2 linked regions of the Shimia isoporae genome follow. The protein of the gene in region 1 binds, or shares a complex with, the protein of each later gene. Links are inferred from orthologs where the notes say so. Each region holds a gene or a part of one and is shown in the gene's direction. Other genes may lie near its edges. The genes, in order: BXY66_RS16315 and tldD.

Region 1 (14,641 bases):
CTCTGCCACCAATACGGACAAACCGGCAGCAGACATCACGTCCGCCGCCATCAGCCCCGCGGGACCAGCGCCTATGACAAGCGCGTCCTTCACGCCTTTGGCAAGGGTGTTTTGAGTTCCACAACACGCTGCGGATAAGGAATGGTGATGCCTTCGTCCTTCAAGGCGTTCCAAATCAGGAAGAGCACATCCGACGTGAACTTGTTGCGTCCGTCGTCGATCCCCTCGACCCAGAACTCCACCGCAAACTCGATTCCGCTATCGCCGAAACCGCGCAATTCGCAATCGGGCGGAAATGGCTCGCTCAGAACCCCCGGATGCTTGGCCACGGCCTTTTCGATGATGTCAGGCACCAAATTTATGTCAGTGTCATAGCTCACCGAAAACGGCGCTTCGTATCGGTTGGCCGAGCCACTGTCCGAATAGTTCACCACCCGTGTGGTAATGAAGTCCTCGTTCGGCACCACAATCCAGCGCCCATCATATGTCTCAAGGATCGTCGCACGCGCGGTCATCTTGATGATCGTCCCCGCCTCGCCGCCGTCCAGTTCAACATAGTCACCAACCGTCGCCTGCCCCTCAAGAAGAAGAATTACGCCCGAGATGAAGTTGCTGGCGATCTTTTGCAGGCCAAAGCCGAGGCCGACACCGATCACACCGGTCAGCACCGCCAGCGATGTGAGCGAAATGCCCATGATGTTCATCACGAGCAGGAAGGCGACGCCAAAAATCCCAATCTCGATCGTCTTGGCGATCAGTTCACGCATCGCGGGACGCATATCGTCCTGCGCCTTGATGAACTGGCTGGACTGGTCATTCGACCACCGACCGAGCCAGAAAATCGCTCCCGCGACCAACACAAACCGGATCGCAAAAAGCACCGAGAATGACAGATTGCCAAGCGGTACGACTGTGGCATCCAGATAAGCCATCACCTCGTCCAGAATGCCCAACGCATACAGGCCTGCAACCGGCACAAGGATATACTTGCCCAGGACCTTCATCACCGGATCGGCGATGATCTCCCGCACCAGAATACGCACAGCAAGGAAAAGGAACACACGCTTGCCGAAAGCAATAACAGCACCGGACCCGAACATGGCCCGCGTTGCCGTTTCTCCAACACCGATAAACACATAGGCCAACAACGGCAGCAACAGCGGTAAAAACAACGCCACAAAGCGGCGGGCGCGCGCAACATATGTCTCCGCCTCGGCAGGCGGCGTCAGCAATTTGTCAAGCAACGGGCGAAGCTTCTTGGCTGCATAGACCGCCGCAACATAGGCCACCACCAACAGCGCGAATTGTGACCATGCAGCCGGCGACAACAGCCACCCCTGCGCGACTTCCCAGAACTCCGCCAATTTCTCCAGCGTCTTGTCGACGATCACTGAACCTTCCATCCGCGCCTCGCGTAACCTACCCTGACAATCCTCTTGCCTGCTTGGGCGGGCCAAAACAATGGGGAACAGAGGGGAAAGCACGATGGGGAACGTCACTGATGCACCGACCTGCCCGCTTTGCGAGCGCCCTATTCCGGCACATGCCAAACAGAGCCTGCATCACCTCGTGCCAAAACTGCGTGGTGGCAAAGGCGGCGAAACGGTGTTGCTGCATCAGATCTGTCACAACGAAATACACGCAAGCCTGACCGAAACCGAACTGGCGCGAGACTTCTCGACAATCCCTGCTCTGCGTGCCCATCCGAGGCTCGCAAAATTCATAGCGTGGGTGGCCAAACGCCCACCCGACTTTCACTCGAAAACTCCTGGCGCTCGCCGCAAACGCTGAAGGTTGCAACGCACGTCGCGTTTACGATCCGCGAAAACCGAATTGGCACCGACGTAATACCGACGTTTTGCAGACGCTTTGCAGACACTCGATTCGCGCCCAAAACGCCAAGGATTAAAGAGCGAGGGAAAATCGGGCGGCCTATGCTGCCTGCCGCCCGCTCGGTACATTCATGACCCGTTGCACAACGTTTTGATGCCGGTCGCGATCTCCGGCTTGGCGGCCAATGTGTCCGCTGCAATCAATCGTGCCTCGTCCAGCAACTGATCACGCGCAATCAAACGGTCCACCAATCCGAAGGCAAGCGCTTCATCTGCAGGAATTTTCTGTCCGCCCATCAAGATCAGCTTGGTCCGCGCGGGGCCAATCAATGCGGCCATGCGCGCCGGATCGGACGGTTGCGGCAAAAAGCCAAGCTTCATCACAGGATAAAAGAACTTTGCGTCCGGCACCGAAATACGAATGTCACACGCCAGCGCCATTCCCATTGCCCCGCCCGCCAAAGTCCCGTTTAGCGCCGCAATGCTCAGCCCCGGCAGCGCCGCTACAGCACCTGACAACCGCTCCCAGACATCGCTGGTCGCAAGCCCCGCGCGCGCCTCTTCAAGATCAGCGCCAGCCGAGAAAACCTTTCCAGTTCCTGTGATTACAAGGCCCCGTGCCTCCCGAGCCGCCTCGGCAATGTCTGCCAACTCGCTCAACATCGCATAGGTTAGGGAGTTGGCCTTGTCGGGGCGGTTGATCGTGACAATCCAGAGCCCCGACGGTTCTTTGATCAGGTCGATCATATAAGGCCGACCTTGCGGCGAATGTCTTCATCTCTCAGCGAGATTTCATCCCCCAGCCAATCATCAGCCGCGCTGGAGCACATCCAAAGCAGGCACTTCGCAGGCCATTCCGGCGGGATGTGATCCGTCCATTCCAGCTTGGACACAGGATTGATCCCGCTGGCTTTGATTTCCCTCTGCATTTGGGTCGCCACCGTGCCTGGGCTCAAACCGATGGCACGAATGCCTTTTTCGCCAGCTTCTTTATGAACACAGCGCGTCAGCATGTTCACCGCGGCCTTGGACGCGCAATAATGGCTCCAGGCCTCCACCGGCCCATGAGCTGCACCTGAACTGATGGTGAGGATTGAGCCGCCGCCCGCCTGTTCCATCATCGGCATGACCGCACGCATCCCGTGATACACGCCTTTCAGATTGATATCGATCACCTGTCCCCAATCGCTGGGATCCGACTGATCCAGATGAGAGATTGGCTCCACAACCCCTGCGTTATTGATGAGCACATCAACTCCGCCAAACTTGTCAACCGCCGCGGCAACTGCGGCTTCAACCTGCGCGTAGTCAGCAACATCGCAAGCCACCGCTAGCGCCGTATCACCGATTTCTTCGGCAATCGCATCAATCGCTGATCCGCTCCGCGCGGTCAGAACCACGTTGGCCCCCGCTGCCGCGAACGCGCGCGCCGCGCTTTCCCCAATTCCCCGGCTCGCGCCAGTGATCATGACAGTTTTTCCAGAAACATCAGACATATCGCTCTCCCGCCTTGCCGTTTGCCCTGTGCTACTGCGCCAGGCGCGATTGGTCCAGTCTTTCGACTTGACGACACGCCGCCTTAGACGGACTCTGTCGCGGACCTGTTCCAGTAAGGATTATTCAGATGCGCATTTATCTCACTTCACGACTACTCGCTGGCTCGACAGCCATTGCCCTCTGCAGCGGGCCCGTCTTCGCCGACATCACGGCTCAAGATGCCTGGTCCAATTGGCGCGCGTATATGGAAGAATTCGGCTACGAAATTCAGGCCACGGAAGAAGCGGGAGCCGGATCTCTAGCGATCAAGGATCTGGTCGCCACAATGGACATGCCCGAGGAGAGCGGGCAGGCACAGGTCAACATGTCGGAGATGGTTTTCACCGAAAACGGTGAAGGAGCTGTCTCGATCACGATTGCAGACAGCGTCCCTTTCAGCTTCAGCATGGACGACGGCGATGAGCAGGTCACTGCCAACATCATGATGACCCACGCGGGCCTCAGCACGATTGCCTCGGGCAACCCGGATGAGATCACATACGCCTATGGCGCTGAAAACGTGACGATGGCACTGCAGGACCTGGTCGTTAATGGCGAGACCATTTCCGATTTCAGCGGTGAAATCGCCGTAAATGGTATCGACGGAACTACCCAATTCTCGCTGGGCGAGACAATGACTTCCAAAGACAGCATGAGCGCCGAGCAACTCTCCGTGATGATCAAAGGCGTCGACCCTGACACCGGCGACAACGTGGACTTCGCGATGACCTTGGCTGGCCTGAATGGCACAAGTGAAGGCACAATGCCGCTCGGCAGCTTCACCAGCAACCCCAGCGCCATGTTCGCGGACAGTCTCGACCTGGTCGCAGATTTCACGATGCAAGCAGCGCAAATCTCCGCGGCCTTCGAAGACGAAGAAGGCCCAGGTCAGCTCAATCTTACAACCGGTCCCGGGGCCGTTGACGTTGAGATGACGGATGAACTCATGTCCTATGGCGGCAAAATAACCGACGTCGCAGCCTCAGTGGCTGCGCCGGACATTCCCCTTCCGATCGATGTAACTTTCGGCGAACTCGGATATGATTTTGCTGTTCCGCTAAAGGCATCAGAGGAAGCACAGGACTTCAACCTTGGTCTTAACTTTACGGATATCGGATTGTCTGAGTTTATCTGGAACTTGTTCGATCCGGGCGCGATCCTACCGAGGGATGCGGCAACTCTGGTTCTCGGCCTTTCTGGCAAGGCAACCGTTTTCCAAGACCTTGTGACACTTGACGAAAACATGTCCGAAGCGCCTGGCGAGTTGAACGCGTTGTCTTTGGACGAGCTGCAACTCAGCGCAGCAGGCGCAGATGTCTCCGGAACAGGAAGTTTCACTTTCGACAACACCGATCTGGTGTCGTTTGACGGGCTGCCACGTCCCGAAGGTGCCATCGATGTCAAGCTCAAAGGGATCAACGGCCTGATCGACAAATTGATCCAAATGGGCTTGCTGCCCGAGGAGCAGGCTATGCCCGCGCGTATGATGCTCGGCATGTTCTCGGTTCCGGTTGGAGAAGACGAGCTGACGTCCCGCATCGAAATAAACGAGGCCGGACATGTCTTGGCCAACGGACAGCGCCTAAAATAATCTTCGATTGAAACAACGATCCGGAGGCCGCCATGAGCGGCCTCCTTTTTTGCTGGCGCCTTGCACCGGACCTTCCAGCGGTCTAACTCAGTTGAAACACCGAAACGAGGACACAATGGCCCAAACTCCCGAAGCCCTGACCAACCAGCTTTTGGACGCCGCAAAAGTCGCGGGAGCAGAAGCATGCGACGCTGTTGTGGTCGTAGGCACATCGTTGTCCATCGAGGTGCGCGAAGGCACATTGGAACAGGCTGAGCGCGCCGAGGGACTGGACCTAGGACTCCGTGTCCTTGTCGGAAAACGACAGGCCAACGTTTCGATCTCGGACGCTCGACCCGACGCCATTCGGGAAATGGCTGAACGCGCCGTGGCCATGGCGAAGGAAGCTCCCGAAGATCCGTATGTGGGCTTGGCCGACCCGGGCCAGTTGGCGGCGGAAAGGGATGCAGGTTGCCTGGAGCTTTCGGACCCTTCCGCGGAACCTGACCCCTCGATGTTGCAGTCGGACGCACTTGCAACCGAAGCTGCGGCAAAGGCCGTTAATGGGGTCACCCAAGTGCAATCCGCCACGGCAGGTTATTCAGCCAACGATGTCTGGATAGCCGCCAGCAACGGCTTTTCCGGCGGATACCGACGCACCAGCCGTGGCACCTATTGTACTGCAATCGCAGGCAGTGGCGACGGTATGGAGCGCGACTATGACGGTGACAGCCGCATCTTTGCGTCTGACATGCGCGACCCCGCCGACATTGGTCAATCTGCCGGCGAACGGGCCGTGGGCCGCCTGCACGCGCGCCAACCAAAAACCGGTGCATTTCCTGTTCTGTTTGACGAACGAATTTCCAGTTCGCTTCTCGGCCACCTTTTGGCCGCCGCGAACGGCGCGACAGTTGCAAGGGGATCAGGTTGGCTACGCGAAAAACTCGGGGAACAGGTTTTGCCGACCACGCTTTCTGTAATCGAAGATCCACACCGTCCGCGTGTCACCGGCTCTCGCATGTTCGATGCAGAGGGTCTGCCGACCCAACGCCGGGCAATCGTGGAAAACGGCGTTTTGACAGGTTGGACATTGGATCTCGCAAACGCGCGCAAGCTTGGCCTGAGCAGCACGGCGAACGCTGCACGCGGCGTATCAGGGCCACCCTCTCCCTCCAATTGGAACGTCGCCTTGACGCAGGGAGAAAAGTCTCGAGACGCTTTGATCAAGGAAATGGGCACAGGCCTTTTGGTTACGAGCCTGATTGGCTCAACCATCAATCCTAACACCGGTGACTACTCCCGTGGTGCGGCTGGCTTTTGGGTGGAAAACGGAGAACTGACGCACGCAATCAACGAATGTACGATTGCTGGCAATCTGCACGATATGATGCGAACTCTTGTACCCGCCAACGACGCGCGCCAGCACCTGTCGCGACCGGTTCCATCGCTGCTGGTCGAAGGACTCACACTTGCCGGATCCTGATCTGAAGCTTCTGCTCGACGCCGCGGAGGAAGCCGGGCGCATCGCAACCCGCTACACCGGCTCCGAAGCAGAAACCTGGCACAAGCCAGACGGTGCAGGCCCCGTGACGGAGGCGGACCTCGCCGTCAACGATATGCTGGAAGCCACCTTGCGAGCAGCGCGTCCGGACTATGGTTGGCTCAGCGAGGAAAGCCACGATGGACCTGAGCGCCTCGAGGCAGCGCGTTGCTTTATTATCGACCCCATTGACGGTACCCGCAGCTTCATCGATGGCTCCAACACGTGGGCGCACTCGCTCGCAATTGCAGAACATGGCAAAGTCACTGCCGCGGTGGTCTTCCTACCTTTGCGCGACCGAATGTACGCTGCGGCGCATGGGGCCGGCGCTACCCTGAACGGCACTCCGATCGCAGCTTCCCAACGAGCCGAAATTTGGGACGCCAACGTCTTGGCGGCACGACCCGTCATGCATTCGGATCTCTGGCGCGCAAAAGCTCCAGGGTTCAAACTTGGCTACCGCCCCTCGTTGGCATACCGCCTCGCTCTTGTGGCTCAAGGCCGATTTGACGCAATGCTCACTCTTCGCCCGACATGGGAATGGGATATTGCCGCGGGTGATTTGATTTTGCGCGAAGCTGGCGCGGCAGTTTCTGATCGAATGGCCGAGCCGCTCACTTTCAACAAAGCCGACCCGCGACTAAATGGCGTTGTAGCCGGAGGCAGCGCGTTGCATCGGCAAATCTGCGATGCGCTCGCTCCTGTTAACTCACTTTAACCACTTGCCCCGATAGTTGAAACTGCATCAGGTCAGGCCTTGAGGCCCGTCGCCATCGCCTTTAGTTTGCGCGCAACGCAGCATCTCAAAGGAGATTGACGATGGCGCAACGCCTGCACCTTGTATTCGGCGGCGAATTGATCGACCCGACAAAGACCGCTTTCAAAGACGTGGACGACATCCACGTTGTCGGTATTTTCCCCGACTACCAGTCGGCCTATGATGCGTGGAAAGCAGAAGCGCAGCGCACGGTAGACAACGCACACATGCGCTACTTCATAGCGCATCTTCATCGCCTGCGCGACGAAGAGCTCGCCGCCTCCTCCACCGAAGAACTCGGCTAAGGCCACCCATGCCGCGCTCGCTCGGACTGGCAGCATATCTGGCCTTTGCACGCCGCCAGCCGCGCAAGCCGGTACCATTGGCGGCCGAACGACCCAAAGGCGAGCTGATCTGGCTACACTGTTCCGACCCCTCCCGCGCCCGAAGCCTTGCTCAACTTGGCCTTCGTCTGGCGAATCTGCGGGACGAGACCCAAAAGGTTCTGATCACCACTGCGTCCGGCACCCCGCCAGCCCAGAACCTTCCGGACGGGGCAATTTGGCAGGAGTGCCCAACTGAAAACCCCGACGACATCGAGGCTTTCCTCCACCATTGGCGACCGGACATGCTTATCTGGCTTGGCAAGCTACTGCGCCCGGCCCTGACAGTTGCAAGTTCCAAGCGCATGCCTTGCATGTTGGTGGAACCCAATGCACCAACTCTGGAAAACAAACGCTGGCGCGTAGGCCCTGAACCAATTCGGGCAACCTTGGCGCATTTCAACGTAATTCTGGCCGACACCAAGGCCATTGTCGCACGCTTCCGCTCGATGTTGCCCGAGGACGTCGAGGTCCACCCGGGAGGCCTCCTGACCGAAGAACCCCCTGCGTTGGTACACGTGGAAAGCGACCTTGAGGAGCTTCGTGATGCTTTGAAGGGACGCCCTGTTTGGTTGGCCGCACGCGTGCATCCAGACGAGCTTCCGGCTATTCTCGCTGCGTTCCGTTCGGCGCTTCGGCTGTCACATCGGTTGCTGCTTGTCATCGTCCCGGATAGGGCCGACCACGCAACGGCCATCAGGGATCAGGTGCATGCACAGGATTGGCGCGTAGCGAATTGGGACGACGGGGCATTTCCCGAGGAAGATACCCAAATTCTCCTAACGGAGAGTCCTGGTGAATTGGGGCTGTGGTACCGGATCGCGCCGGTTAGCTTTGTTGGGTCTTCGCTGATTTCCGGCCACGGCGGTCGCGATCCATTGGAACCTGCTGCGCTCGGGTCTGCCGTTCTCTATGGGCCGTCCGTACGTAACCATCTGGACAGTTACACGCGGCTGGCCAACGCAGGAGCCGCGCGCATCGTCCGTGATGCCGACAGCCTCGCCACTGCGCTCATCCAGCTGGCAGCGCCCGACCAACTGGCAGCCATGGCCCACGCCGGTTGGCAGGTCATTTCCGAAACGGCCGAAGTGACCGACGCCATCGTCGCGCACGCTCAACGGCTTCTGGACGGTGACGAGGTCGTAGGATGAAACCCCCTGTATTCTGGAACAATGCGCCAGACGCCCCCGGTTGGAAATCCACGCTGCTGGCTCCGCTTGGCAGTCTCTACGCCTCGGCCACACGACGTCGCATTGCCAAATCGGGCAGTGCCTACCACTCGCCAGTACCCGTGATCTGCATCGGCAACCTGAACGCCGGTGGCACAGGCAAAACACCAACCGCCATCGCTCTTGTTCAACACCTACAGGCGAGAGGGTTTTCACCGCATGTCGTGTCCCGCGGATACGGCGGAAGCCTCCACGGCCCGGTAGAAGTACATGAACGCACCCACACCGCTGACCAAACCGGCGACGAACCCCTCCTGCTTGCCGCCTTCGCCCCGACCTGGGTGTCAAAAGACCGCGCAAAGGGTGTCAAAGCCGCGACCGAGGCAGGAGCCAAGGTAATTTTACTTGATGACGGATTTCAAAATCCGTCCGTATACAAGGCCGCATCTATCGTCGTGGTAGATGCAAAACGCGGTTTCGGGAACGGGCGATGCATCCCTGCCGGACCACTGCGAGAACCCGTTGGTGAAGGGCTAAAGCGCGCAGATGTCGTACTTTCAATCGGCGATGCTCCAGCGCAAAAAGCTTTCTCCGAAACATGGGGGCATGCGATTTCGCTACCTCACGTTCAGGGCGAGTTAGTGCCATTACCGACAGGCATGGACTGGACGCAAACACCCTTCTTGGCCTTTGCCGGCATTGGTCATCCGGAGAAATTCTTTGCTACATTGCGAAGCCTCGGTGCCACCATCCTTCATGCCGAAGCTCTGGACGACCACCAACCGCTTTCCCCGCAACTCCTCACCCGTCTTTCGATGGACGCCCAACGCCTTGGCGCTCAGCTGGTGACCACCGAAAAAGACGCCGTTCGTTTGCCACAAGACATGCGCCGTGAAGTTTTGACAGTCCCCGTGAGACTTAACATTTCGGATTGGTCAGAAGTGGATACGATGCTGGATCGGGTGTTGCCCGAGCAACCGTGAGTCACTCGGGCAACTGTTTTTATTCGCCCAGTTTGGCGTCAAGAATTTCCCGCAGAGCGTCATAGCTCATGTTGGAATGTTTCTCTCCGTCAATGATCAGCGTTGGCGTCGCGCTCACGTTGTCCGCAGCAGCGTTTTCCTGAAACCACCCGACCAAGGCCTTGGCTTTATCTTCATCCTGCAAGCAGGCCTGCAGCGTGTCGTCATCAAGGCCTGCCAGTCGGCCGGTCTTGCGCAAAGAACCGGCAATTGCAGTCGGATCACCTGCGCGCGTCCATTCTGACTGCGTCTCCATCAGGATATCTGTAATCCCGAAAAATTTCTCGGGCCCACCGCAGCGAGCCACCATGCTGGCCCAAAGACCGAAGCGGTCAAAATACACGTCACGGAAGATGAACTTCACTTTGCCGTTATCCACGTAGTCCGCCTTCAAAGGCTTCAAAACCTGTGTGTGGAACGTCGCGCAGTGCGGGCACGTGAAAGAGGCATATTCGACGATCGTGATCGGCGCATCGTCTGCGCCCATCATCATTTCAACAATGCCAGAAGTCTCCACATCCGCGCCGTCCGAAGACACTGGCTCAATGTTGGTAACGCCCGCTACCGGGGCCGACTGTTGTGTATTCATCCAATATGCGCCGCCGGCAATTGCTAGCACGGCCACCGCCACTATGGGAAGGAGTCGTTTCATTTAGAAACCTTTCTTCGAGTTTTTGTTCTTGTCGATAACATTCTCGGCCAAACGCGCCAGCGCCTGCCGCAAATCCGCATCCCTCACTGGCGCTGCAACTTCCGCTGCTTCTCGCACCACATCCGGGTCTTTGAGGGCATCTGTGGATTCCTTTTTCGGAGCAAATTGGGCCTGGCCTTCGGCAAACCCTGACGCGGCAGTCTGCGTAATACGCAAATGCGCAATAGCGTTGTAACCATAGGCCGCGTTCACCTTGCCCCGTAGTTTTTCTTTTTGCATCTCTAGCATCGGCGCTTGGGCACCGGTGGTAAGCACCGTGAGTGTGGCCCCGAAACCTGATCGCCCGTACTTCACATCAACGGGACGACACACGCTGGCCATATCTTGCCCTACAATTTCAGACCAATGCGTCAGCACGCGCGTAACCGCAAAACCACGGCTTTCGCCCGCGCTGCGGATACGGTCCCGCAACAGGGTCGAAGTGCGTTTGAAGCCTTTCGTGGTGGCGCGTCGCATGGTCGGCCTTGCATCCTTGGGTCGGGCGCTATCTTAGTAGCCCCGCGCCAGTGTGCCAGCGAAACCGACCAATTGAGAGGATAAAAGTTGCGTGACCAGCCAAACAGCGTCGATTTGCTGGAATGGTATGACCACCATGCCCGAGTAATGCCATGGCGCGTCGGTCCGGCCGAACGTGCCGCAGGGATCGCTCCAGATCCTTACAGGGTATGGCTATCAGAAATAATGCTCCAACAAACAACGGTAGCCGCCGTCAAAGACTACTTCTTACGCTTTACTACAAGATGGCCGACGGTCAGCGCACTGGCAGATGCGGAAGATGCGGACGTCATGGCAGAATGGGCAGGGCTTGGCTACTACGCGCGGGCCAGAAACCTGCTCAAATGCGCCCGGGTTGTTGCCAACGAAATGCAGGGAAAGTTTCCTGCAAACTATGAGGATCTTCTCAAGCTACCCGGTATTGGCCCTTATACTGCTGGGGCTGTATCCGCCATTGCGTTTGACCGTCCTTCTACCGTCGTTGACGGAAATGTAGAGCGGGTCATGGCCCGCCTCTTTGATGTACATACGCCTCTCCCGGCCGCAAAGCCGGAGTTAACCGATTTTGCGACGCGCCTCACGCCAACGGACCGCCCAGGCGATTATGCCCAAGCAGTTATGGACCTCGGCGCCACAATTTGCTCCCCCCGTAATCCCGCGTGCGGAATTTGCCCTTGGCGGGAGCCGTGCAAGGCCCGCGACTCTGGCACCGCGGCCGATTTGCCAAAGAAAACTCCAAAGAAACCAAAACCTGTCAGGCACGGGGTTGTCTATGTTGCAAAGCGCGTTGACGGCGCATTTCTTCTGGAGCGCCGACCCGACTCAGGCCTTCTTGGCGGAATGCTGGGCTGGCCCGGTTCTCCTTGGCAGGAAGGTGAAATACCTCCGCATTCCCGGCCAATTCGTGCGGAATGGAAAACACTATCCGGCGAGGCGCGCCATACTTTCACTCATTTCCATTTGCGCTTGACCATCAAGACCGCGTTGGTGCCAATGGATCGCAGTCCCGACACCGGGTTCTTTGTCGAAAAGACCGCGTTCAGTCCTTCAGACCTTCCAACAGCAATGCGCAAAGCATTTGACTTGTATTCCAAATCATAGAGCCGTTGCGAGGACATCGGGAACGGCTCATACTCCGGACAAATTCGATGGAGTCGCCCATGATCCCTGCCAAAGACGTCGCAAAGCTCACTAGCGCGTTGCCTTTCTGGTTGTCGCTGATGCTCATTCCGCTGATCTGGATTACCGCAGGTCTCGGCGGCTGGTGGGTACTGCTCGTACCCGTGACGACTTGGTACCTTTTTGCAGGTCTGGATGCCGCGCTCGGTCTCAATCTCGAGAATGCCGATTTGGATACAACAGACGAGCAGCTGCATTGGTACAGCCTGATTACAAAGGTTTGGCCGTTCGCTCAGTTTCTTACACTTTTCGGGCTGATATGGTTTGCCACTCACACCGATCACCTCAGTGTCGGCGCGACGATTGGCCTGTTCTTCGGCATGGGAGTGATCTCAGGCACGATCGGGATCAACTACTCTCACGAATTGATGCACCAGAAAAACAAGACCGAGCGTTGGATGGGCGACATCCTTCTGGCAATGGTCCTTTATAGCCATTTTCGCTCTGAACATCTGCTGGTGCACCACCGCTACGTCGGCACCCCGCGCGACCCGGTGACCGCGCGATACAACGAAGGATTTCACCGCTTTTTCCCGCGTGTCCTGATCGGATGCTTCAAGAGTGCTTTCCGGGCAGAGAAGGAGATGCTGGAACGCAAAAACCTTCCTTGGACAGACCTGTCTAACCCGTTCTTTCGCTATTGGGCACTCCAAGGCGGAATGCTGCTTTTTGCGCTCATCGTTGGCGGCTGGATCGGCTTCCTACTGTTCATATGGCAAGCGTATATCGCAATTTGGCAACTGGAGTTGGTCAACTACGTGGAACACTACGGGCTAACCCGCAAACATCTGGGGGAAGGAAAATACGAGCATGTGAAGCCCCATCACAGCTGGAATGCCGCTCACAAAGCGTCCAACTGGCTTCTGATAAACCTGCAGAGACATTCGGACCACCATTACAAGCCTGACCGCCGTTTCCCGCTTTTGCAAAATTACACAGATGCTGACGCACCGCAGTTGCCGTTTGGCTATCCTGTGATGACCATCGCAGCGATGATCCCGCCGCTTTGGAAAAAGGTCATGAACCCCCGCGTTCGTAAATGGCGAGGCATGTATTATCCGGAAATCACCAATTGGCATGCCTACAACAAGGCCAAGAACCCATTGCCGCGCTAGGTGTCGCTGGAAAGACCGTGTTCAAGAGGTCGTTCAAAGGCCCAAACCGTCAATTTTTCCGCCACACCCCGAATGTCCTGATCGGTAAACTTCTGCAAACCGTCCAGGCATTCGTCTCCACCTTCGCGGATAACTTCGGCGCGCATCCCGTCGCTGATGACCAATCGCGCATTCAGCCCTCGCGTCATGCTTTCCAACCGTGAAGCAACATTGACTGTGTTGCCTACGACCGCGAACTCGAGGCGGTTTGCACCAATATCGGCAAGAACTGCAGGTCCATAATGGGCGCCAAAGCCGACACGCAAAGGCGGCTGCCCGTCTGCAATGCGTGCATTGTTCCATTCGTCCACATCGGCCATCATCTGGCGTACGCATCGCAACGCGTTTTGCGCATCGTGGTCGGACGGGCTCGGCGTGCCAAACGTCGCCATCAGTCCGTCGCCAAGGTATTTGTCCAGCGTACCGCTGTGGGCAAAAACCGCGTTTTCCATAAGGCCATGAAAATCCCGAAGAGTACCAATCACTTCTTCCGGTTCTCGCTCGGCTGCGAACTCCGTGAAGCCCACGATGTCCACAAACAGCACCGCAATGTTGTGATTTCTAATTTGCTTAAGCGGTTCGTCGTTCTGGCTTAACTCCTCGACGACGTTGGGTGAAAAATACCGTGATAGGTTGGTTCGCTCTCGCTCCAGAGCCGCGTTGGAATGCAGCAAGCGATTAAAGCGGCGCATGGACAGCCCCATCGTTACCGCAACGAGCAGAAAGACCATCGCCTCTTGGACGCGCAATTGAATGTTGAATGCGTTCGGATCGACATGAGACACCAATTGCGGAAAGTCCTTCAACGCCTCTGCGATGCCCTCGGTCACACCGGGCGTCGGTTCCGTCAACCACATCGTAAGGCCAAGCGCGATCATCCACATACTGACGGTCCAAGTGCCAATCGCAATCACCGTGCGCCAGCTGTAGGCCAGGGTGCCGACCGCGAGGATCACAAAGAAATAGATGAAATTATCAAACTGATAGACCGACGCTGGTGGCCAGTCGCGCGTATCCAGCGGGTTTGGACCGAGCATCCCAAAGACCATGATGAACAGATCAAGGAAGATCAGAAATAGCTCAGTTCGAGAGCGTCCCACCCGTCCGGCGCGGCGAATGAAATATCCGTTCACACAAATCAGAACGAGGATGAACTCATGATACAGCACCGCCGGCATGGGCGCGACAAACAACAAGAACACGCCGACAATGGCCATCGCTATCCAGCGTGCCTTTACAGCAAGCTCAAGGCCTTCGCTCTTGTGGCGTTCCAAAATCGCCTCGGTATAGCG
Region 2 (14,741 bases), on another replicon or contig:
GCAGCGTACGGCATGCCTGACAATGGCAATGTCCCCGAACACGCGGCTCGCCGGTAAGGCTCATCCCGACAGCGCCGCAGTCACAGGTTACATGATAATCTGTCATTTCATCACCTAAGAGTTTGCTTGCGCTTCATCCTGAGGCGGAATGACATGCACGTCTAGTGAGGGATCGAAAGTTATACTTGTCCAGCCAAGGTGCGCCCACGCCTGTCATTGCGTAGGGCTGCATACAGCACGTGTGTGCGCCAGCGTCCATTTATCTGCAAGTAACTCTGGGCGACGCCTTCGTACTTGAAACCGGATTTTTCTAGAACGCCCCGACTGGCGACGTTTTCCGGCAGGCAGGCGGCTTCGATCCGGCTGAGATCCATGCGTTGAAACGCGTGATGTACAACGGCCTCAATGGCCTCGCTCATGTATCCCTCACGGGCATAGGGCTGACCGATCCAGTACCCTAGTGTCCCCGCTTGCGCAGGGCCACGACGGATGTTGTCCAGAGTGATCGCGCCCAGCAATCGATCATCACCGCGACGGATCAAAAAGAGCGGCACTGCAGTGTCATTCGCAATCGAACGCTGCGCCCAGTAAACTCTATTGGTAAAACTCTTGCGGCTCAGGTGCGACGCTGCCCAGACAGGCTCCCAGGGGATCAGGAAATCCGCGCTCAGCGACCGCAATTCAGCCCATTCCCGAAAGTCAGAATGCACCGGCGCGCGCAATATCATTCGCTCCGTGTCCAGTTTGACTTTGCGACGGTTGATAAGCATCAGGCCGCGCGCCTTTCCTGCAAGGCCTCCAAAGCCGGCGCATCTGCGACCGGCCCATACAGAGCCATGGCAGGGCGCGCTGCAACCGCCATATGCTCGGCAAACCGGCGCACATCCTCGTCGGTAACTGCATCGATACGCTCCACGGTCTCAGCAAGAGTCGGCACACGGTCCCAGATCGCAATCATGCGGGCCTGCCGTTCCGCACGGCTCGACGGGCTTTCCAGGCCCATCAAAAGGCCAGCCTTCATCTGGATTCTCGCGCGCGCTATTTCCGCTTCTGACATGTCCTCGGCAGCACGCTTCAGCTCGTCGATGGTGATTTGCGCCAACTCCTCAATCTGGCTGCCGCTGGTGCCCGCATAGATCGTGGTCATACCTGTGTCCGAATAGGCACCGGTCTGGGCGTATATCGAGTAACACAGCCCGCGTTTCTCACGCACTTCCTGAAAGAGACGGCTCGACATGCCGCCACCAAGCGCAGTGGAATATATCTGCGCTGTGTAAATATCAGGGCTACAGTAATCGGGGCTTTCCAGGCCAAGCGCAAAATGTGCCTGCTCCAGCGACTTTTCAGTGCGGTATTCACCCCCGGCAAACCGCGCAGGTGCGAGAGACACTCCGGGCCCCTTGGTCAGATGCCCAAACTGCGCTTCGGCAAGTCGGACGATTTCTTCGTGGTCGATACCACCCGCAGCGGACAGGATCATTCGGTCCGGCGCATAGTGTTCACCCACAAAACCGGCGAGATCATCGCGGCCGAAGCCGCGAACAAAGTCGCCTTCACCCAGGATCGTCCGGCCCAAAGGCTGATCCGGATAGGCCCGCTCCTGCAACCAGTCAAAGATTACGTCATCCGGCGTGTCCAGTGCTTGGCCGATCTCCTGAAGGATCACACCGCGTTCGACTTCGATTTCGGCGGGGTCAAACACAGGATTCAGTACGATATCGCCCACGACATCCAGCGCCAGCGGCACGTCGTCTTTCAAAACCCGCGCATAATAGGCGGTCACCTCTCGGCTGGTATAGGCATTGATGTAGCCACCGACGTCTTCGATCGCCTCGGCTATATCCAAGGCATCGCGCCGTTCGGTACCCTTGAACGCCATATGTTCCAGAAAATGGGCTATGCCGTTCTGTTCGGGCCGCTCATGGCGTCCTCCCGCATTTACCCAGATACCTATAGCCGCGGACTCCAGGCCGGGCATATGCTCGGTTACAATACGAAAGCCGTTGGAAAGTGTGTGCAGTTTAACCGTCAACGCTGTGCGATCCGTTCCTTGATGAGTGTCTCCAGCGCGCCCAAATCATTGGGCACGCGGGTCACGCGTTCGTCTTTGTCCATCATGTCCGCCATATGCGGAGGCAATCCCGGACGGGTGCCCATTGCGGCCTCCACCGCATCCGGGAATTTCGCCGGATGTGCTGTTGCAAGCGTGATCATTGGTGTTGCCGAAAGATGGTCATTGCCAACCCTTACCCCAACCGCTGAATGCGGGCAAAGAACTTCTCCACACGCCGCAAATTCCGCTTTGATCGTGGCGCTGGTTTCGTCTTCAGAAACGCGACCGCTGGCGAAATTCTCGCGCAGCGCTTCCATCGCGCCCTGACTGATGGCGAAAGATCCGCTTTTGAGCTCTTCCATCAGTTGCGCCACAGCCCTGCCGTCTCTGCCATATGCGTCAAACAGTGCACGTTCGAAGTTGGAGCTGACCTGAATGTCCATCGACGGGCTGATAGACGGGGTCACACCTTCCTTGGTGTAGGCGCCAGTTTCCATAGTACGGTGCAGGATATCATTCTGGTTGGTCGCAATCACCAGCTTGTCGATTGGCAGACCCATTTTCTTGGCAATGTAGCCTGCGAAAATGTCTCCGAAATTTCCGGTGGGCACCGTAAAGCTGACTTTACGGTGAGGTGCGCCAAGGCTTACTGCGGAGGTAAAGTAATATACCACCTGCGCAAGCACCCGCGCCCAGTTGATCGAGTTCACACCGGCCAACCTCACGCCATCGCGGAAGTCAAAGTCGTTGAACATATCTTTCAGCCGCGCTTGGCAGTCGTCAAAGTCACCATCCAGCGCCAGTGCATGCACATTGGCGTCGTTTGGCGTTGTCATCTGCTTTCGTTGGATGTCCGACACTCGGCCATGCGGGAACAGGATAAAGACGTCCACGTTGTCCAGACCGCGAAAGGCTTCTATCGCCGCCGATCCGGTGTCGCCGGAGGTCGCGCCCACAATGGTCACGCGCTCGTCGCGCCGGGCTAACGAGAACTGGAACAGCTGGCCGATCAACTGCATTGCAAAATCTTTGAACGCCAACGTCGGGCCGTGGAAAAGCTCAAGCAGATAATGGTTTGGCGACAGCTGTACCAATGGCGCGCGCGCATCATGGCGGAAATTGGCATAGGCACGTGCAATGATGCCTTTGAACTCTTCGTCCGTGAACGCGTCGCCCACAAACGAACGCATCACAACGAAAGCTGCTTCTTCATATGACATCCCCGCAAGTGCTGCGATTTCAGCTTCTGACAGGGTCGGAATGCTTTCCGGAACGTATAGGCCGCCATCACGCGCGAGGCCGGTCAACATAGCTTCTTCAAAGCTCAATTCCGGAGCATTTCCACGGGTCGAAATGTATTTCACGTTTCTCAGGCCTTTTTGGTTTTGCGCGTCCGGCGCAGGTAATACAGGGTCATGGCCACCCAGACAATCGCAAGTCCGTACCAGGTGACCGCATAGCCCAGATGGTCATTGGGAATACCGGCGGTGTCGACGGGCAATGGCGTCACACCCGCGCTGTTTTCCGACACCTCCCGCGCCACAACCAGTACAGGCTCGGTCATTAACGCTTCCGCCATTTGCCCGATGTCGCGCGCAAACCAGATATTGCCGTCCACATCATTGTCGGGAGTAAAGTTGTCGCGCTCGTCAGGCCAGTGCAGGTTGCCAACAATGATCGCCTCAGCGGCCCCGCGGTTCACATTCTTGTCTTCGGTTTTCACCCAACCGCGATCCACCATAACCGCGCGGCCAGCGTCCGTTTCAAACCGTGCGACAACGCGATAAACTGCACCCGCCTGTTTGGTAGAGGCCAGAAAGTGCAGTTCCTCGCCGGTAAATGCCCCAGACACAGTAACAGGCAGATATCGATCAGAGTCTTCGTCCGGCGCGGCAGGCAATGCAACAGGTTCCGCCACGATCCGCTCGTTGATGTCGGCAAGCACCTCTTCTTTCCAAGCCAACCGTTGGACCTGCCAGTTTCCAAGCGACACCAGCACAACGGTGCCAAGAATGCCGAAGAAGAGAGGCAGGATAAGGCGCAATGAAGTGGTCCCTTGATAGAAAAATCGCGGCAAGGAGTGGCCTTGCCGCGATCTGCTTTAAATCCGATTGGCTTTGCGGGATCAACCGTGCATCAAAGCCATTTTTCTGCGGCTTACTGACCCCAGATGTAGATCGCTGCAAAGAGGAAAAGCCAAACCACGTCCACGAAGTGCCAGTACCAGGCCGCCGCTTCGAAACCGATGTGTTTCTCCTGAGTGAAATGCCCCTTCATGAGGCGGATCAGGCAGACCAACAGGAAGATGGTGCCAATGATCACGTGGAAGCCGTGGAAACCAGTCGCCATGAAGAAGGACGCGCCGTAGATATTGCCAGCAAACCCGAACGCTGCGTGGCTGTACTCATACGCCTGGAAGTAGGTGAACAGCAGGCCCAGCAAAACCGCAATGATCAGGCCGTTTTTCATGTCTTTACGGTTGTTTTCATGCGCCAGTGCGTGGTGCGCCCAGGTCGCGGCACAGCCGGAAAGCAGAAGGATAAGCGTGTTGATCAGAGGCAGGTGCCACGGGTCGAACGTCTCAATGCCAACGGGCGGCCATACACCATCAACAGCAGGGCTTTCCGGGCTCATGGGGTAGAGCGCGTGCTTGAAGAAAGTCCAGAACCACGCTGCGAAGAACATGACCTCGGACATAATGAACAGGATGACGCCATAGCGCAGACCGATCTGCACCACAGGGGTATGATCACCCACCTGGCTTTCAGCGACAACGTCTGCCCACCAGCCGAACATGACGTACAGAACGCCAACCAGGCCGATCAGGAACATCCAAGGACCGCTGTCGTGCATCCAAAGCACGGCACCGAACAACATGATGAAACCACCGAGCGCGCCAAGAAGCGGCCACGCCGACGGCGCTAGAATGTGATAATCGTGATTTTTTGCATGCGCCATTGTGTTTAGTCCCTCGTTGGAAGGCGTATTTAGTTTACGTCTTTGTTGGTTGCTTGCGTCAAGGAGGCAGTCTCCTCGGGCAGGTCGATTTCATAAAATGTGTACCCCAGCGTGATCACCTTGACGTACTTTGCGTCACGGTCCTCAACGATCTCGGGATCAACATAGAAGCTTACGGGCATAGTTACCCGCTCACCCGGTTGCAGTACCTGCTCCTCAAAGCAGAAACAGTCGATTTTGGTAAAGAACCCGCCGGCGTCGTAAGGCACCACGTTGTAGCTCGCGCTCCCTGCCACCGGACGATCCGTGGGGTTGTAGGCCTCATAGAAAGCGAGACCTGTTTCGCCGATACGGACTTCCATCTCGCGCTGCATGGGTGTGAACTCCCATGGCATATCGCGCTCGGTAGAGGCGTCAAAACGGATCTTGATGGTTTTATCAAGGATCACTTCGCTTCCAGCGTCGGCGGTATTTGTAACCCCACCAAAGCCAGTCACACGGCAGAACCAGTCATAAAAGGGCACTGATGCCCAAGCCAGCCCACCCATGAGCAGCACGACACCGGCGGTCTGGGCCAGAGTTTTATGTTTCGGATCCATTGCCATCAGCGTTCAACGCTCGTGTTTGCTGGTTCATAGTCGCCGCGGGTCACCTTTACATAGGTCAGCCCGAAGACGATGAAGATAAAGCTCACAAGCACCAAGGCGACCCCAAGGTTACGGCCAAACCGGCGTTTGTGCAGTTCATGCGGTTCCTTGAAGCTCATGTCACCAGCCTCCCCAACCGTAGGGCGCCAACAGGGCTTCTGCCAAAATCGCGCCGAAATGCAGGAAGAGATACAGCAAAGACAGCGCAAAGAAGGCCTTTTCGCGTTTGTAACCGTCTGCTTCGGCGACCGCTTCGTCGCGGCGCCAGATCGAAACAGCACCCGCCAGGAACAGGCCGTTCAGCACAAGAGCCGTTGTCAAATAGATTGGACCACCGACGCCGGTAAACGCCATTCCAACGGCAATGACCGCCAGCAGAACGGTGTAGACAAGAATGTGGTTGCGGGTCACCCGCCGCCCATGCGTCACATGCAGCATCGGCACTCCAGCGTCTTTGTAGTCCGACTTCATGAACAAACATAGCGCCCAGAAGTGCGGCGGTGTCCACATGAACGTCAGGGTGAACATCAGAACAGACTCAATCGCCACACCACCGGTCACGGCGGCCCAGCCAATCATCGGGGGAAAGGCACCCGCCGCGCCGCCGATCACGATGTTCTGCGGAGTCCAGCGCTTGAGCCACATCGTGTAGATCACGGCGTAGAAGAAGATGGTGAAAGCGAGCAGTCCTGCAGCTACCCAGTTGGTCGCAAGACCTAACATCACTACCGAGAACCCGGAAAGCGCAACGCCAATTGCCAGCGCCTCGTCGCGCTGCACCTTCCCAGCGGGGATAGGACGACCCTGCGTACGCTTCATCAACTGATCGATGTCGCTATCAAACCACATGTTCAGGGCGCCCGATGCGCCACCGCCCACCGCGATAAACAAGATTGCACAAAACGCCTCGAAAGGGTGCAGGCTTCCCGGAGCGGCCAATAGGCCAACGGCAGCTGTGAACACCACCAAGGACATCACGCGAGGCTTTAACAGGGCGAAATAGTCGCCGAAGCTGGCCTCTCCTGTGCTGGCTTGCGTATTGATGCTTGCGTCGCTCATGGTCTTCCTTGTCGCAAAGGCGCGTCAGTTCCAAGCGCCTTCATTCGCCTCCAAAGGGCGGGGACTTCACCCCGCCAGTTGATGCATTTGTTCAGTCGGCTGCGGCCACTTTGACGGCCGGAAGAGTTGCCGGGTTACCCGCATACTCCTCGATCGCGCCTTTCAGCCACTCGTTGTATTTCTCCTCGGAAACAACTTCGACAGTGATCGGCATATAGGCGTGGTCCTTGCCGCACAGCTCAGAGCACTGACCGAAGTAGACACCCTCTTTGTCGGCTTCAAACCAAAGCTGTGCAATGCGGCCGGGCACTGCATCTTGCTTCACGCCGAACGACGGAATGGTCCAGCTGTGGATCACGTCGGCACCGGTAACGTCCATCACGACAGTCTTGCCAAGCGGCACGACAACTTTGGTGTCGGTCGCCAGCAAATATTCGTCGTCGTTGTAGCCATTCGCCGCCAGTTCCTCTTTCGGAAGCAGGAAGCTTTCGAATTCGAACTCGTGGTCTGTGTATTCGTAGCCCCAGTACCACTGATACCCTGTCACTTTGATGTGGATTTCGCCCTCAGGGATTTCTTGCTGGTTGAACAGAACCGGCAAGCTGTTTGCACCGATGAAAAGCAAAATCAGAATCGGGATCACTGTCCATGCGACCTCAAGGGTAGTGTGGTGAGTAAAGCTGGACGGGTTCGGGTTGGAGCGGCGGTTGTAGCGCACGATGCAGTACGCCAGCAGAAGAGTCACAAAAAGCGTGATGATGGAAATTATCCACAGCAGCAGAGTGTCCAAAGATTGAATTTGGCGTGCAAGTTCGGTTGCGGCCGGCTGGAAGCCTGTCGCGTTTGGAACCGGCTTGCCGATGTGTTCAGCCTCCTGCGCGAGCGCCGGAACGGCGGTTACAGCTGCCATAAGGCCCAGGAATGTCGATAGAATTCGCATGTCTCACCCTGATCGGTTGCGGTGTTTCTTTTGTTCAGATTCGCGCGATTCACACCATGTAGGCGGAATCCCGCTGTTGTTTCGCGCCTTGAAACCATATTCTGGCGCCTAGATAAAGATCGAAGCTTGCGGCGAACAGTCGCTTTTTTGATTTAGATCAAAACCCGAGTGAGCACAGACCGAATGACAAACACCCCTTTCCGCCCGTTTGAGACCACCCTGGATGAGGGCGCAGCCCTACGTTTGTTGCGTCAGGCAACGGCAGGCGCCGAAGACGGAGAGCTCTTTCTGGAGCGCCGAAGCTCCGAAGCGCTCGTATTCGATGATGGCCGCCTCAAGACCTCCAGCTTTGACGCAGCGCAAGGATTCGGCCTGCGCGCCGTAAACGGCGAGGTATCCGGTTATGCGCACAGCTCCGATATCTCAGAAGACGCCATCGCACGGGCAGTGGAAACAACACGTCTGGCCGTGGCCGAAGGCGGTGCGGTTTTGGCAGAGGCGCCGCAGCCGACGAACCGGAAACTTTATACAGACGCCGACCCAATCGGCGGTGTCTCATTTCCCGTAAAGATCGAAACGCTGCGCGAGATTGATGCCTTTGCGCGCGATTTGGATACCCGAGTGGTTCAAGTATCTGCGACCTTGGCGGCCTCCCATCAGGAAGTTGTCATTTTACGGCCGGATGGCGCCCGCATCGCTGACGTCCGCCCCATGACACGGGTAAACGTTTCTGTGATCGTGGAACAAAACGGGCGTCGTGAATCCGGTACCGCCGGCGGCGGCGGTCGCATCGGCCTTGATGGTTTGCTTGATCCGGCTGACTGGCAGTCCAAGGCTAAGGAAGCGCTACGCATTGCGTTGGTCAACCTTGACGCTGAACCCGCGCCTGCGGGCCCTATGGAAGTTGTGCTGGGCCCAGGTTGGCCGGGCATTCTCCTGCATGAAGCAGTCGGCCACGGCCTCGAAGGCGACTTCAACCGCAAAGGCACATCCAAGTTCGCCGGCCAAATCGGACAACAGGTGGCATCAAAAGGCGTGACCGTAATTGATGACGGAACCATTCCGGACCGTCGTGGCTCTATTACCGTTGATGACGAAGGGACGCCCTCCGGTAAAACAACCCTGATTGAGGATGGCATTCTCGTTGGTTACATGCAGGACCGCCAAAACGCGCGCCTCATGGGCGTGGCGCCAACAGGCAACGGGCGGCGCGAAAGCTATGCGCACGCTCCAATGCCTCGCATGACAAATACTTACATGAATGGCGGTACGTCTGATCCCGCAGACCTCGTCGCATCCCTGAAGGACGGCATTTATGCTGTTGGGTTTGGTGGTGGTCAGGTCGACATCACCAATGGCAAGTTCGTTTTCTCCTGTACCGAAGCCTATCGGGTTCAAAATGGCCAAATCAGCGCTCCGGTGAAAGGAGCTACTCTCATTGGCGACGGCGCCACCGCGATGATGCAGATCAAGGGCCTTGGCAACGACATGGCTCTCGATCCGGGAATGGGCAACTGCGGCAAGGCCGGCCAGTGGGTTCCTGTGGGTGTAGGTCAACCCACTGTATTAATGGAAGGTTTGACAGTTGGAGGCTCTGCCGCCTAATCCGACTTGGCGAGGCGCAGACTATCTGCGTCGCGCCCTGCCATGGTGAACAAACCGAATACGCATCCTTAAAATCCCGTTAGCGTTTACCGATCGTTAACGAGATTCGCCCTAACGTTGTGCAGCAAGGAGGCGGAGCTAAGGATGACTGAAGATCACAATTCTTCCACTCACCCCCAACTCCCACCCACCACGGAAGATGAGAGATTTTTGCGGCTTCGCCTCTTGCGTTCTCGTCGCGTTGGACCAACGACATTTCACCGCCTTTTGGACGAACACGGTTCTGCCGCAGCTGCGTTGGATGCGCTTCCAGCTGTGGCGCGGGCGGCAGGTGTCGACGATTATGTGCCCTGCCCCCACGAAGTCGCTGCGAAAGAATTAAAAGCAGCCCGCTCTGCCAAAGCGCGCGCAGTGTTCTTTGACGAACCCGACTACCCGTCCCACCTCGCCACCATTTCTGATGCCCCGCCAATGCTTTGGCTGCGCGGGGACCGTACTTTGCTCAAAAAACCGATGATCGCCATTGTGGGCGCCCGCAACGCTTCGGCGCTTGGAAACCGGACGGCGCGCGCGCTCAGCAAAGAACTGGCCGAAAATGGTTTTGTCATAGTGTCCGGTCTTGCACGTGGTATCGACGCCTCCGCCCACCGCGCCGCTCTGAAAACCGGGACAATTGCGGTTTTTGCCGGCGGCATTGACGTCATTTATCCAGCCGAAAACAGCCAGCTGGGCCATGACATCGCGGCCCAAGGCCTCTGTATATCCGAGCATCCCCCGGGGCTCGCCCCCCGCGCCCGACACTTTCCCTCTCGCAACCGGATAGTCTCTGGGCTCGCTCGCGCGGTTGTCGTGGTAGAAGCCGCGGCAAAATCCGGCAGCTTGATCACGGCCCGCACCGCTCTTGATCAGGGGCGTGAGGTTCTTGCTGTTCCAGGACATCCATTCGATGCCCGCGCCTCAGGGTGCAATTTACTGATCCGAGACGGAGCGCCCCTTGTGCGCAATGCAGAAGACGTCATCGAAGCCTTGAGCCTCCAGCAACAGGACACCCCACCTACAGGCGGCAAGAACGACTTAGTGACGGAGGAGGTTAAACCGGCGGCGGCACAGAAACGCAACCTGCGCGAAACCCATGCGCTGCATCTGGAAATTCTCAATCGCCTCGGTCCAACCCCGATCGCCGAGGATCAGTTGATACGCGACATTCAGGCTGATGCTGAAGACATCAGCCCTGCCTTGCTTGAGTTGGAATTAGAAGGCCAGATAACCCGCCAGTCGGGTGGGCTATTGTCCAGAAACTGATGTTTCCGACGCGATGCGAACCGGTGACATCCACTCAAATTTTAGCAATCCAACTACGCGATTTTTCGCAACGCATTGACAATCCCCCCTTTCGCCCCACATTTTTCGCCGCCATATAGCTCGCTCCGAGTCGAGAGGAATTTTCATGCCAGTTGTCGTTGTCGAATCCCCGGCAAAAGCCAAAACAATCAACAAATATTTGGGGTCCGACTACACCGTTCTTGCGTCCTACGGGCATGTCCGCGACTTGCCGGCGAAGAACGGTTCGGTTGATCCGGACTCCGATTTTGACATGCTCTGGGAGGTCGGCACCGACTCCCGAAAACATGTGAAAGCGATTGCCGACGCTCTCAAAGAAGACAACAACCTGATCCTCGCGACCGACCCCGATCGCGAAGGCGAGGCCATCAGCTGGCATCTGGAAGAAGCACTGCGCAAGCGCCGTGCCATCAAGAAAGACACACCTGTATCACGCGTAGTTTTCAACGCGATCACCAAATCCGCCGTGACCGAAGCAATGCAAAATCCGCGGCAGGTGGACCAGCCTCTGGTCGATGCATATCTCGCCCGTCGCGCATTGGATTATCTTGTTGGTTTCAATCTGTCGCCGGTTCTGTGGCGAAAACTTCCCGGCGCGCGCTCTGCCGGTCGCGTACAATCGGTCTGTTTGCGCCTCATCGTTGAACGAGAGATGGAAATCGAGGCCTTCAAGGCGCGCGAGTATTGGTCGGTCAAGGCGCTGCTTTCGACACCGCGCGGCAAGGAGTTCGAGGCCCGCCTTACAGTCTTAGGTGGCGAAAAACTCGACAAGTTCTCGATTGAAAACTCGACCGCTGCCGAACTGGCCGTACAGGCAATCGAAAGCCGCAACCTTTCTGTTGCCCGTGTCGAAGCCAAACCGGCATCGCGTAACCCGTCCGCGCCCTTCATGACATCGACCCTGCAGCAGGAAGCCAGCCGCAAGTTCGGCATGGGCGCGCGCCATTGCATGAACGCAGCCCAGCGCCTCTATGAAGCAGGCTACATTACCTACATGCGAACAGACGGGATCGACATGGCACCCGAAGCGGTGCAGGGCACACGAGACGCCATCAAGGAATTCTACGGCGCCGACTACGTGCCCGAAAAGCCGCGCATATACAAAAACAAGGCCAAGAATGCTCAAGAGGCGCACGAGTGTATCCGTCCAACGGACATGATGCGCAAGCCGGCAGATCTGAAAGTATCCGAAGACGACCAGCGGAAGTTGTACGACTTGATCTGGAAGCGCACGCTTGCCTGTCAGATGGAGGGTGCGCGCCTGGAGCGCACCACTGTCGATATCGCCTCTGACGACAAGCAAGTCGAGTTGCGCGCCACTGGACAGGTTGTTCTATTTGACGGTTTCCTACGGGTCTACGAGGAAGGCCGGGACGATCAGGTGGTCGACAGCGACGATGACAAGCGCCTTCCTCAGATCATGCAGGGCGAAAAAACCGACAAGCGCTCGGTTTCGCCAGAGCAGCATTTCACGCAGCCCCCGCCCCGCTACACAGAAGCGACGCTGGTCAAACGCATGGAAGAGCTCGGCATTGGGCGTCCATCGACTTATGCCTCGGTGATCACCACCATCCAGGACCGCGACTATGTGCGAAAGGAAAAAAACCGCCTTTTCCCTGAAGACAAAGGCCGGATCGTAACCATCTTCCTGCTAAATTTCTTCCGTAAGTACGTCGGCTACGAGTTCACCGCAAATCTGGAAGAAGAACTCGACGACGTCTCCGCTGGTGATCGCAACTATAAAAATGTGCTCGCCCGCTTCTGGAAAGACTTCAACACCGCGATCGCTGAAACCAGCGACCTGCGCATATCCGAAGTGCTTGATATTCTCGACGAAGCGCTCGCGCCACAGCTGTATCCTCCGCGTGAAGATGGCTCTGATCCGCGTGTCTGCCCTAAGTGTGGCAATGGCCAGCTACACCTCAAAACCTCCCGAACTGGTGGCTTTGTGGGCTGCGGCAACTACCCTGAGTGCAACTACACCCGTCCCATTTCCGGCGAAGGGGCCGAAGGCTACGAAAAGGTTCTTGGCGAGGACAATGGAGACGAGATCCACCTGAAATCTGGTCGCTTCGGTCCGTATGTACAGCGTGGGGAAGCAACCCCAGAAAATAAGAAGCCGCCACGCTCTTCCCTGCCCAAACAAGGCAAGGAGTTCCTTCCGGGCTGGGGGCCCAACGAAGTCACGTTGGAACAGGCCGTAACTTTGCTTACCTTGCCTCGAGAAATCGGCCCGCACCCCGACGGCGGCATGATTTCGTCCAACTTGGGACGCTTTGGTCCCTACATCATGCACCAGTTGCCGGATGAGGAAAAACCCGTCTATGCCAATCTCAAGGAAACGCTCGACGTATTTGAAATAGGCATGAACCGCGCGGTGGAAATGATCACCGAGAAGCGCAACAATCCGGGGCGCGGACGACGCGCTGCGGCCAAGGCTCTGCGTGAACTTGGCGATCACCCGGACGGCGGCCCGGTGAACATCATGGACGGGCGTTACGGACCCTATGTGAAATGGGAAAAGGTCAACGCAACGATCCCGAAAGAGGTCGAGGTCAAGGACGTGACCATGGAACAGGCTCTCGAATGGATTTCAGAAAAGGCGGGGAAAAAGAAGGCCACCCGTAAGAAAGCGCCGGCAAAGAAAAAAACCGCCGCAAAGAAAGCCTCTTCCAAATAATCATTGCAGGATGATGGGCGGTTCTCCGCCCATCATCCTCATGACACGCCTTGCTCACGAAAGTTTTAGAAACCGCGGAATTGCGTTTTTTGATGTGTGCCTGCACATCAATCACAAAACAGAGCAGGTCCGCACCATGAACCCTTCCCGAATGCCCCGCCGTGCTTTCCTTTTGGCGATGCCCACGCTTGCACTCACTGCTCGCGCCGGGCTCGCTCAAGAAGAAGTGGAAGCACCGGTGACAGCCGTCCGAAACATCTCAAGCTTCTCGCAACAGAACTGGCGCGATCACTTTGACACTCTGGGCAAGGCCACCATTGTTGCGGACACAACTTCGCGCGCGTTGCATTATTGGAGCGCAGATGGAAGCGATTATCGCGTCTACCCCACCTCTGTTCCGATGACAGAAGACCTCACCAAACGCGGTTATACAAAAATCGTGCGCAAACGCGTGGGTCCGGACTGGACGCCGACGCCCAGCATGGTCGAGCGCAATCCGGAACTGAAGTATATGCCTCCGGGTCCAGACAATCCGCTGGGAACCCACGCCATGTATCTGGAATGGCCAGCCTACCTCATCCATGGCACTCATGACACACGCAAGATCGGTCGTCGCAGCTCTGACGGCTGTATTGGGTTGTACAACCCATCGATCGCAGAACTCTTTGAAATAAGCCCCGTCGGCACTCAAGTGCGCATCATTTGATGCGCCCCGTAGTAATACGCGATACCCCTTCCAAACGTTGACTCCCCGGTGACGCGCCGTCACAACGTCCGCAATTCCGAATAAGGGGAGACATCCATGAAAAAGGTATATGCAAATGCCGCCGATGCGCTCGAGGGCGTTCTGAGCGACGGCATGTTCATTGCCTCAGGCGGCTTCGGCCTCTGCGGCATTCCCGAGCTATTGCTCGACGCCATCAAAGACAGCGGTGTAAAAGACTTAACGTTTGCCTCTAACAATGCGGGCGTTGACGACTTTGGGATCGGCATCCTTTTGCAGACCAAGCAGGTCAAAAAGATGATCAGCTCCTATGTGGGTGAGAACGCGGAGTTCATGCGTCAGTATCTCTCTGGCGAACTCGAGCTTGAGTTCAACCCGCAAGGCACGTTGGCTGAACGCATGCGCGCCGGCGGCGCCGGTATACCCGGCTTCTTCACCAAAACTGGTGTCGGCACCGTGATCGCCGACGGCAAAATGGAGAAGCAATTCCCGACTGGCCCTGACGGCGCGATGGAAGACTACATCATGGAAGAAGGTATCTTTGCCGATCTGGCCATCGTTAAGGCGTGGAAAGCCGACGAAACCGGCAACCTCGTATTCCGCAAGACCGCGCGGAACTTCAACGCACCGGCGGCTACATGCGGCAAAATCTGTATCGCAGAGGTCGAGGAAATTGTGCCCACAGGCTCTTTGGACCCCGACAGTATCCATTTGCCCGGTATCTATGTGCATCG

What was found.
Region 2: the proteins of BXY66_RS16315 (region 1) and tldD are in contact, whole or in part, in a solved structure (PDB 5NJ9), measured with the Escherichia coli proteins. The link is inferred for Shimia isoporae from one-to-one orthologs.

What each region holds. Positions count from the first base shown.
Region 1 is NZ_SMGR01000003.1:398,002-412,642, forward strand. Bases 4,443-7,247 are described here. They hold BXY66_RS16315 (TldD/PmbA family protein), read left to right. Parts: upstream 4,443-5,074; coding sequence 5,075-6,421; downstream 6,422-7,247. Other genes in these bases: BXY66_RS16310 (DUF2125 domain-containing protein), read left to right, coding at 4,443-4,959; BXY66_RS16320 (3'(2'),5'-bisphosphate nucleotidase CysQ), read left to right, coding at 6,408-7,196. In the rest of the region: BXY66_RS16285 (TIGR03862 family flavoprotein), read right to left, coding at 1-93; BXY66_RS16290 (mechanosensitive ion channel family protein), read right to left, coding at 90-1,403; BXY66_RS16295 (HNH endonuclease), read left to right, coding at 1,486-1,791; BXY66_RS16300 (enoyl-CoA hydratase/isomerase family protein), read right to left, coding at 1,962-2,579; BXY66_RS16305 (SDR family oxidoreductase), read right to left, coding at 2,576-3,328; more of BXY66_RS16310, read left to right, coding at 3,457-4,442; BXY66_RS16325 (DUF4170 domain-containing protein), read left to right, coding at 7,298-7,540; BXY66_RS16330 (3-deoxy-D-manno-octulosonic acid transferase), read left to right, coding at 7,549-8,769; lpxK (tetraacyldisaccharide 4'-kinase), read left to right, coding at 8,766-9,770; BXY66_RS16340 (DsbA family protein), read right to left, coding at 9,790-10,461; BXY66_RS16345 (DUF721 domain-containing protein), read right to left, coding at 10,462-10,977; mutY (A/G-specific adenine glycosylase), read left to right, coding at 11,065-12,117; BXY66_RS16355 (alkane 1-monooxygenase), read left to right, coding at 12,177-13,310; BXY66_RS16360 (adenylate/guanylate cyclase domain-containing protein), read right to left, coding at 13,307-14,641.
Region 2 is NZ_SMGR01000001.1:964,158-978,898, reverse strand. Bases 7,147-10,051 are described here. They hold tldD (metalloprotease TldD), read left to right. Parts: upstream 7,147-7,840; coding sequence 7,841-9,262; downstream 9,263-10,051. Other genes in these bases: dprA (DNA-processing protein DprA), read left to right, coding at 9,407-10,051; coxB (cytochrome c oxidase subunit II), read right to left, coding at 7,147-7,657. Also shown: BXY66_RS04815 (GFA family protein), read right to left, coding at 1-106; BXY66_RS04810 (GNAT family N-acetyltransferase), read right to left, coding at 180-770; BXY66_RS04805 (M16 family metallopeptidase), read right to left, coding at 770-2,032; thrC (threonine synthase), read right to left, coding at 2,029-3,417; BXY66_RS04795 (SURF1 family protein), read right to left, coding at 3,423-4,097; BXY66_RS04790 (cytochrome c oxidase subunit 3), read right to left, coding at 4,211-5,011; BXY66_RS04785 (cytochrome c oxidase assembly protein), read right to left, coding at 5,041-5,616; BXY66_RS04780 (cytochrome C oxidase assembly protein), read right to left, coding at 5,616-5,777; cyoE (heme o synthase), read right to left, coding at 5,779-6,717; more of coxB, read right to left, coding at 6,809-7,146; more of dprA, read left to right, coding at 10,052-10,564; topA (type I DNA topoisomerase), read left to right, coding at 10,710-13,283; BXY66_RS04750 (L,D-transpeptidase), read left to right, coding at 13,462-13,989; BXY66_RS04745 (CoA transferase subunit A), read left to right, coding at 14,086-14,741. UniProt on the Escherichia coli protein: Metalloprotease involved in CcdA degradation. Suppresses the inhibitory activity of the carbon storage regulator (CsrA).